2 regions of the Azospira inquinata genome follow, and region 1 is predicted to be linked to the other one. Evidence: riboswitches for the same ligand, from Rfam matches in the RefSeq annotation. Region 1 holds a riboswitch; the other holds the start of a gene.
The links. Region 1 has a riboswitch for S-adenosylmethionine ahead of Azoinq_RS11920 (O-succinylhomoserine sulfhydrylase). Riboswitches for the same ligand answer to the same signal wherever they lie in the genome.

Region 1 (4,870 bases):
GCGGGCATCGCCACGGCCGAAGGCAACACTTTTCACATGCACAAAGGACCGGGGCTGGTGCGGGACGTATTCCGCACCCGCAATATGCGGGCCTTGCCGGGCAATGCGGGGATCGCCCATTGCCGTTATCCCACGGCCGGTTCCGCTTTCAATTTCGCGGAAGCCCAGCCTTTCTACGTCAATTCCCCCTTCGGCATTGTGCTGGGCCACAACGGCAACCTGACCAATTCCGCCGAACTGCGCCAGGAAATGTTTGAGCAGGACCTGCGCCATGTGAATACCAATTCCGACTCGGAAGTGCTGCTCAACGTGCTGGCCCACGAGCTGCAAGCGGCGGCCAAGGGTGTGCGTCTGGATACGGACACCATTTTCCGGGCCGTGGCCGGGGTCCATCGCCGGGTGCGAGGCGCCTACGCCGTGGTGGCCCTGATTGCCGGTTATGGCCTGCTGGCCTTCCGGGACCCTTACGGCATCCGTCCCCTGGTCATTGGCCGCAATGTGACCCCTGCCGGCACCGAATACCTGATCGCCTCCGAATCCGTGGCCCTGGACACCCTGGGCTTTGAAGTGATGCGGGACGTGGCCCCCGGGGAAGCGGTGTTCATCGACCAGGAACGCAACCTGTCCAGCCACCAGTGCGCTGACAAGCCCGCCTACGCTCCCTGTATTTTCGAATACGTCTATCTGGCCCGGCCCGATTCCGTCATTGACGGGGTCTCCGTCTATGAGACCCGGCTACGCATGGGGGAATTCCTGGCGGACAAAATCCGCCAGTGCATGGACCCGGCGGACATCGACGTGGTCATTCCCATCCCCGATTCCTCCCGGCCCTCCGCCATGCAGCTGGCCAAGGCCCTGAAGCGGCCCTACCGGGAAGGTTTTGTGAAAAACCGCTATATCGGCCGCACCTTCATCATGCCGGGCCAATCCACCCGGAAAAAGAGCGTGCGCCAGAAGCTCAATTCCATTTCCCAGGAATTCAAGGGCAAGCGGGTCCTGCTGGTGGATGATTCCATCGTGCGGGGCACTACCAGCCGGGAAATCGTGGAAATGGCCCGGGCTGCCGGGGCCCTCAAAGTTTATTTCGCCTCCGCTGCGCCCCCCGTGCGTTACCCCAACGTGTACGGCATCGATATGCCGACCCGGGCCGAGCTGATCGCCACCGGTCGCAACGACGAGGAAATCGCCAAGGAAATCGGGGCGGACGCCCTGGTGTATCAGGATCTGGACGCCCTGAAGGATTCGGTTCGGGCCCTCAATCCGGCTTTGACCTGCTTCGATACTTCCTGTTTCGACGGCAAGTACATTACCGGGGACGTGACCGCCGAATATTTGGATCAGGTGGAAAACGGCCGGGGCACTAAGGCCAAGGCTGGCAGCGGGGAAGAAGACAGCAGCGCTTCCCAGCAGATGGACCTGAATCTGGTGGATAACGAAGCCGGGGCGGAGCGTTGACCTGAAGCCCGTCCGGTTCTAGCATTCAATCCACGGCGCCGATTTGACCGACAGCTTGCGGGCGCCTCACAAATACCGCTAAAGCGCGCCGGAAACAGCCCACCGTTTCAAGCCCGCTTTGGCTTTTGGCCCTGGCGGGCTTTTCGTTTTATGTGACCTCAGCGACAGAGAAAACGATGGACAACCAAGAACAGAATTCCTGGCAACAGGACACCCTGGCCATCCGGGCCGGAACCCAGCGCAGCCAGTTCAACGAACACAGCGAAGCCCTCTATCTCACCTCCAGCTTTGTCTTCGAAAGCGCCGCCCAGGCGGCGGCCCGCTTTGCCGGGGAAGACGAAGGCTGCGTTTATTCCCGCTTCTCCAATCCCACGGTGAGCCTGTTCCAGGAACGGCTGGCGGCCCTGGAAGGGGGCGAAGCCGCGGTGGCCACGGCCAGCGGCATGTCCGCCATCCTCTCCCTGGTCATGGCGCACCTCAAGGCCGGGGACCACATCGTGGCCTCCGCTAGCCTGTTCGGCTCCACCATCCAGCTCTTCGGCAATATCATGAGCCGGTTCGGCGTCACCACCACCTTTGTGCCGGCCACGGACCCGGGGGCCTGGGAAGCTGCCATTCGTCCAGAAACACGGCTCTTTTTCCTGGAAACCCCTTCCAATCCCCTGACCGAAGTGGGGGACATCGCCGGCCTGGCCGAACTGGCCCACGCCCACGGCATTCTTCTGGCGGTGGATAACTGCTTCTGTAGCCCGGTGTTGCAACAGCCCCTGGCCCTGGGGGCGGACCTGGTGGTCCATTCCGCCACCAAATATTTGGATGGCCAGGGCCGGGTGCTGGGGGGCGCGGTAGTAGGCCCCAAAGCCCTCACCGACGAGGTGTATAAATTTTTGCGTACCGCCGGTCCCACCCTCTCCGCCTTCAATGCCTGGGTGCTGGCCAAGGGCCTGGAAACCCTGAAAATCCGCCTCTTCAGCCAGTCCGCCAACGCCCTGGCCCTGGCCCGGTGGCTGGAAGCCCATCCCCAGGTGGCCCGGGTCTATTACCCGGGGCTGGAGTCCCATCCCCAGCACGCCCTGGCCCAGCGCCAGCAAAAGACCGGGGGCGCCATTCTTTCCTTTGAGGTCAAAGGGGGGCGGGAAGGGGCCTGGAAGGTGGTGGATTCCTGCCGCCTGCTGTCCATTACGGGCAATCTGGGGGATGTGAAGACCACCATCACCCACCCCGCTACCACCACCCATGGCCGTATCAGTCCGGAAGCCCGGGCGGCGGCAGGCATTTCCGATGGCCTGCTGCGGGTCGCCGTGGGCCTGGAAGCCCTGGAAGACCTCCAGGCCGACCTGTCCCGGGGGCTGGATGCCGCCTGAAGACGGTTCCGGGAATACCCAATAAAAAACCGCCCTAGAGGCGGTTTTTTATTGGGCGACAGGGCGACAGGGCGACAGGGCGGGCCGTTCCGATGCCGCCTTGCCGATCAACGCAGCAGCTGGCCATTGCGGCTCACCACGGTCACTTCTACGAAGTTGGAGGGGCGAGGGCTTTTGCCGAAGTTCAGGTTAAAGCCTCCCAGGTCCAGGCGGCCTGATTCCCGCAGGGCCTGCTGGATGCCGCTATGGGACAGGTCCCGGGTGCGGCGCAGGCTCTGCACCAGGGCCTTGGCGGCGAGAAATCCTTCCAGAGTGGCCTGGGACACGGGCTCGTCCGTGTAGATGCCCATCAGCTTCACATGTTCCCGGGTCACCGGGAGAATGGCGTGGGGGTCGGGCACCACCTGGGTGACGATCAGGCCCCGGGCCGTCTGGGGGCCCACAATGCTGATCAGGGTGCGCACATTGACCTGGGAGGGGGCGCAGAGAAAGGCCCCCGGGTCTGCCGCCCGGTAGCGTTTGACGAACTGGGCCACGGCCAGGGTATCCGCCAGGACCAGCACGGCCTGGGGCCGGGAGCGGAGCAGCTCCTGGGCGGCCCGGTCCGGCCCGTCCCCCTGGAGGCTCATGTGGGCCCGGCCCAGGAGCCGGGCTTGGTGGGCCTTGAGTTCCCCTTCCAGGAGGCGCACCGCATTGCGGCCGTAATCATCGTCCGTGGCCGCCACGCCGAAGCTTTTCACCCCCACGGTGGTGAGATGGGAGACCAGGGCGCGGATTTCCTGGCCCAGGTCGCTACGCAGAAAATACACCCCCTCCTTGGGCCCCACGGGGGAGGCCCCGGCCACCGGGGCAAAGAGGGGGACTCCGGCGGCCCGGATACCGCTGTCCCGGGCCAAAGCCGCCACCGTGTCGTCCCCGGTGAAGCCGAACAGCACATCCGCCCCGTCCCGGAGGAAATCCCGGGCCTCCGCCACGCTGCGCTGGGGCGAGCCCCCCGAATCCTTGTAGCGATAGACGATGCGGCGGCCGTTGATGCCTCCGTTGCCGTTCACATAGTCAAAATAAACCTTGGCCCCGGTGGTGTAGTCCCGGCCAAAATCCGCCCCCAGACCGGTCAGGTCCGCTGCCTGCATGACCCGAAGGGTCTGGGATTCGGCGGTGTGGGCAGGTACGGGCAGGCTGGCCGCCCCCAGGGTGAGGAGGAGGGCCCGGGGCAGCCAGTGACGCCAGCGCCGGGCCAGAGTAGCAAGGGAGGACATGGAGACTCCAGGTCGCAGGGATAAGGGGCGCTACCCTAACAGGGGCAGATTGCAGGGGTATTGCGATGCACAATGAGGGGGCGGGCAGAAAGCCAGGAAGGCGGGGTAAGGGCCTAGGCGAGGGCGAGGCGCCGCCCGCTCCGAGCCCCCCTTCCCCCTGGCCCATTTACCCGGGTCTTGCCGCTTCATTCCGGGCAGCAAAGGTGGGGACGGCGGGGCGGGGAAAGGTTATACTTCGCCCCCCTACAGTGCCGCCCGTCAGTCACGGCACTTTCGGTTCCCCCCGGGGAACCTGTCAGACCCGGAAGGGTCCATCGGTGGTCCCTTTGCTTGCCCGGACTGGTTCATGTTGCGGCATGAGGCATCAGCGGGCCATGTTCCAGGAGTTTCCATGAATTTTTCCGATCTCGGCTTGCGGGCCGAAATCCTGCGTGCTGTGGACGCCCAAGGCTACGACACGCCCACCCCCATTCAACGGGATGCCATTCCCGTGGTACTGCAAGGCCGAGATTTGATGGCCTGTGCCCAAACCGGCACGGGCAAGACCGCCGGTTTTACCCTGCCCATTCTGCAAAAACTGGCAGGGGAAAGCGTTAGCCCCCTGACCAAGCCGGGACGTAAGCCCCGGGCTCTGATCTTAGCGCCCACCCGGGAACTGGCCTTGCAGGTGGAAGAAAACGTCCGCTCCTACAGCCAGTTCCTGCCCTTCAAGTCCCTGGCCATGTTCGGCGGCGTGGGCATGAATCCCCAGATTGCCGCCCTGCGTCGCGGGGTGGATATCCTGGTGGCCTG
Region 2 (4,870 bases), 1.2 Mb from region 1:
TGATTCAGGTGGTGGAACGGGTGGTCAAGGTGCTCCTGGGCCGGCCCGGACGCACGACCCTGAAGCCCCGCAAGGGCCTGAAGACGGAAGAGCAGATTATCGTCGCCCACGATCTGGCTCCCGCCGACACCATCGGCTACAAGGACCAGCATTTCGCCGGTTTCATTACCGAAGTGGGGGGCGCCACCTCCCACACCGCCATCCTGGCCCGCAGCATGGCTACCCCGGCCATTGTGGGCCTGCCCCGGGCCCGGGACCTGATCCGGGACGGAGAACTGATTATCGTGGACGGCACCCGGGGCGTGGTGATCGTCAATCCGGATGACCGGGTGCTGGAGGAATACCAGCTGCGCAAGAGCGAGCTGGAACTGGAGCGGACCAAGTTAAAGCGCCTGAAGACAGCCCGGGCCACCACCATCGACGGGGTGGATATCGCCCTCTACGCCAATATCGAACTGCCCTCCGACGTGGAGGCGGCCAAGGAAGCGGGGGCCGAGGGCATTGGCCTGTTCCGTACCGAATTCCTCTACCTGAACCGGGGCGACATGCCCACGGAGGACGAGCAGTTCGAGGCCTACCGCAAGGTGCTGAAGGGCATGGAAGGCAAGCCGGTGACCATCCGCACCTTCGACCTGGGGGCGGATAAAAGCTTGGTGGATTTGGACCGGGTGAAAACCAATCCGGCCCTGGGTCTGCGGGCCATCCGCCTGCAACTGGCCGAGCCCAAGATGTTCCACACCCAGCTGCGGGCCATTCTCCGGGCCTCCCGTTACGGCAAGGCGAAAATCCTCATTCCCATGCTGGCCCACGCCCATGAGATTGACGCCACCCTGGTGGCGGTGCAGCAGGCCAAACAGAGCCTGCGGGAACAGAAACTGGCTTTCGACGAGGGCATTGAAGTGGGGGGCATGATCGAAATCCCCGCCGCCGCCCTGGCCATCGGCATGTTCCTGCGCCGCCTGGATTTTCTCTCCATCGGCACCAATGACCTGATCCAATACACCCTGGCCATCGACCGTTCCGACGAACAGGTGGCCCACCTGTACGACCCCCTGCACCCGGCGGTGCTCATGCTCATGGCCCATTCCCTCTACAGCGGGGAAAAGGCCGGGCTGCCCGTCTCCGTCTGCGGCGAGCTGGCCGGGGACCCGGCCATGACCCGCCTGCTCCTGGGCATGGGCCTGCGCATTTTCTCCATGCACCCCACCCAGATCCTGGAAGTGAAGCGGCAGATTCTGAAAAGTGACGTTTCCCTCCTGGGCCCGGTGGTGCGCAAAATCCTGCGCTACAACGAGCCCCAGAAAATCCGGGAACAGATCGAGAAAATCAACGTCTGACTTTGCAGGGCCCGGGCCGGAGCCGGTTTGCACCGCTCCCCGGGCTTGGTTATCATGCTGCTCTAGCGCCGATTTGAACCAACAGCTTGCGGGCGCTTAAAAAATGCGGCTAAAGCGGGACCGACGCCCTGTCCGAGCCGATCCTAGCTATCGCAACTCCGACAGGGCTTATTGTTTTCAGGAAAACGATGTCGCCAAAGCATTCCGTCGGCGCCGTGAGCCCCCAAAAGGCCCGGTTTGCCGAACCCATCCGCCTCGCCGGGGGCTTTGAATTGCCCGGCTACGATCTGGTCTATGAAACCTACGGCACCTTGAATGGGGATCACTCCAACGCGGTGTTGGTCTGTCACGCCCTGTCCGGCAGCCACCACGTGGCCGGCTATTACGCCGACAACCCCAAGAATGTGGGCTGGTGGGACAACCTGGTGGGCCCGGGCAAACCCCTGGATACGGATAAGTTTTTTGTGGTGGGGGTGAATAACCTGGGGGGCTGTTTCGGCTCCACCGGCCCCATGTCCCTCAATCCGGCCACCAGCAAGCCCTATGGGGCCGAATTCCCCGTGGCCACGGTGGAGGATTGGGTGGAAACCCAGGCCCGGTTGGCCGATCTGCTGGGCATTGAGCAGTGGGCGGCGGTGCTGGGGGGCAGCCTGGGAGGCATGCAGGCCCTGCAATGGACCCTGGCCTACCCGGACCGGGTGCGCCACGCCCTGATCATCGCCTCCGCCCCCAAGCTCACGGCCCAGAACATTGCCTTTAACGAGGTGGCCCGTCAGTCCATTCTTTCCGATCCGGATTTCCACGGCGGCAACTACTACGACCATGGCGTGGTGCCGGCCCGGGGCCTGCGCCTGGCCCGCATGGTGGGCCATATCACCTATCTTTCCGACGATCAGATGGGGGAAAAATTCGGCCGCCAGCTCCGGGAAGGGGTGCTCAAGTACAGCTACGACGTGGATTTTGAAATCGAATCCTATCTGCGCCATCAGGGGGATAAGTTCGCCGGCTTTTTCGACGCCAACACCTATCTCCTCACCACCAAGGCCCTGGATTACTTCGATCCGGCCCGGGAGTACGACGGCGACCTGAAGGCCGCCCTGGCCCGGGCCCGGGCCAATTTCCTCCTGGTCTCCTTCACCACCGATTGGCGTTTTGCGCCGGAGCGCAGCCGGGAAATGGTCTATGCCCTGCTCCACAACGGCCGCAACGTCTCCTACGGGGAAATCGACTGCAATGCGGGCCACGACTCCTTCCTGCTCACCGATCCCCAGTATCACGGGGTAATGCGCACCTACTTCCAGGGCATTAAGGTTTGAGGCGCCTACCATGACCAATAACGCAATCGACCGTTTTGACTTCGACGCCATCGCCAACTGGATCGCCCCCGGGGAACGGGTGCTGGATCTGGGCTGCGGCGACGGTTCCCTGCTGGGCTATCTGCGCGCCCAACGGGGCATTCGGGGCTACGGGGTGGAAATCGCCCCGGACAAGGTGCTGGCCTGCATGGCCAACGGGGTCAATGTGATTCAGACCAACCTGGATCAGGGCCTGGTGGAATTCGAGGACGGCTTTTTCGACCACGTCATCATGTCCCTCTCCCTCCAGACCGTGAAGCATACGGAGCGTCTGCTCCAGGAAATGCTCCGGGTGGGGGCGGAAGCCGTGGTGTCCTTCCCCAACTTTGCCTACTGGCGCCACCGGCAGGCCATTCTCAATGGCCGTATGCCGGTCTCCAAGGACTTGCCCTACCAGTGGTACGACTCCCCCAACGTGCGCTTTTTCACCATTGCGGACTTTGAGGCTCTGTGCCGGGAGCAGGGCATCGTCATCAAGGAGCTGAAGGCCTTCGATAACGGCAAGGAAGTGACGGAAGAACCCAATTTCCTCGCTAGCATGGCCCTCTGCCGCCTGGGACGGGCCTAAAATGGCGGACCTGGAGCCCCATCGCTTCAGGTCCGGCCCGGTGTGGGGCCCTGTCCCCCTGCCCTCTCCGGCCCCCAGGGGCCGGTTTTTCATGGGGCGCTCTCCTTGCCCTACCCGTCTTCCCCTTTTTCCCCAGCCCCGGGGCCCGGCGCCCCTTTCTGCTTCCTATGAATCCTGATTCCCCCACCGCCCCGTCTCCCTGGCGGGCCCTGTGCACCCGGCGCATGCTGGTCTGCGTTTTTACCGGCTTTACTTCCGGCCTGCCCCTCTACCTGCTCCTCAACCTCCTGCCCGCCTGGCTGCGCAGCGAGGGGGTGGATTTAAAGACCATCGGCTTTTTCGCCCTGGTCCAGTTTCCCTATACCTGGAAATTCCTCTGGTCCCCCTTCCTGGACCGCTTCGGCATTCCCTGGTTGGGCCGTCGCCGGGGCTGGATGCTGGTGACCCAGCTGGGCCTGCTGGGAGTGATCGGTGCCCTGGGCGGCCTGGCGCCCCAGACCCAGATGGGGGCCATCATGGCCCTGGCCGCCCTTCTGGCCTTCCTTTCCGCCACCCAGGACATCGCCCTGGACGCCTTCCGCCGGGAAATTCTGGGGGAAGCGGAACTGGGTCTGGGCAACTCGGTGCACGTCAATGCCTACCGGGTGGCGGGCCTGGTGCCCGGCTCCCTCTCCCTGATCCTGGCGGATCACCTGCCCTGGGCCCTGGTGTTCTGGATCACCGCCCTGTTCATGGTGCCGGGCATGGTCATGGCAGTGCTGGTGAAGGAACCCGCCGCCGGGGAAGGAGCGCCCCGCACCCTGCGTCAGGCGGTGGTGGAGCCGTTCCACGAATTCATCAGCCGCCAGGGCTGGCGCAGCGCCCTGCTAATCCTGTCCTTCATCTTCCTCTACAAGCTGGGGGACAGCCTGTGCACCGCCCTGGCCACCCCCTTCTATCTGGACATGGGCTTTACCAAGTCCCAGATCGGCCTCATCGCCAAACACGCGGGCCTCTGGCCGGCGGTGATCGGCGGGCTTCTGGGGGGCCTGTGGATGGTGCGCCTGGGGATTAACCGGGCCCTCTGGCTCTTCGGCGTGGTCCAGGTGGTGTCCATCCTGGGCTTTGCCTGGCTGGCCTGGCTCGGGCCCCACACGGACATCGGCCCGGCCCAGCAGGCCTCTCTGGCTTTGGTGATCGGCATGGAAGCCCTGGGGGTGGGCCTGGGCACGGCGGCCTTCGTGGCCTTTATCGCCCGCACCACCCATCCGGCCTATACGGCCACCCAGCTGGCTTTATTTACCAGCCTAGCGGCGGTGCCCCGGACCTTTATCAATGCCTCTGCCGGGGTGCTGGTAGATGACCTGGGCTGGACCACCTTTTTCCTGCTCTGCGCCCTTTTGGCCCTGCCGGGTATGGCCCTGCTGGTGAAAGTGGCCCCCTGGCGTCAGGAAGCTGCGCCCCAGGTGTGAGGGAAGACGCCAGGGGACGGGCGTTTAGGGCTCCAGAGGCGTGACCCGGCGCTGCCGCCGCCGATCTAGCCACCAGGCGTAGAAAGGCAGAATCAGGATTGAACCGGGCAGGATGAGGAGCAGCAGGTAGGGGGAAAGGCGGGACAGGCGGCGCAGTTG

Region 2: another riboswitch for S-adenosylmethionine. It lies ahead of metX (homoserine O-succinyltransferase MetX); the one in region 1 lies ahead of Azoinq_RS11920 (O-succinylhomoserine sulfhydrylase).

What each region holds. Positions count from the first base shown of each region.
Region 1 covers NZ_CP064782.1:2,603,697-2,608,566, forward strand. Annotated here, with positions in the region: gene purF (amidophosphoribosyltransferase) at 1-1,455, shown strand, start outside; SAM riboswitch at 1,481-1,558, shown strand; gene Azoinq_RS11920 (O-succinylhomoserine sulfhydrylase) at 1,632-2,819, shown strand; gene Azoinq_RS11925 (ABC transporter substrate-binding protein) at 2,927-4,078, opposite strand; gene Azoinq_RS11930 (DEAD/DEAH box helicase) at 4,470-4,870, shown strand, end outside.
Region 2 covers NZ_CP064782.1:1,422,160-1,427,029, reverse strand. Annotated here, with positions in the region: gene ptsP (phosphoenolpyruvate--protein phosphotransferase) at 1-1,337, shown strand, start outside; SAM riboswitch at 1,393-1,467, shown strand; gene metX (homoserine O-succinyltransferase MetX) at 1,526-2,653, shown strand; gene metW (methionine biosynthesis protein MetW) at 2,664-3,260, shown strand; gene Azoinq_RS06505 (AmpG family muropeptide MFS transporter) at 3,428-4,711, shown strand; gene Azoinq_RS06500 (hypothetical protein) at 4,736-4,870, opposite strand, start outside.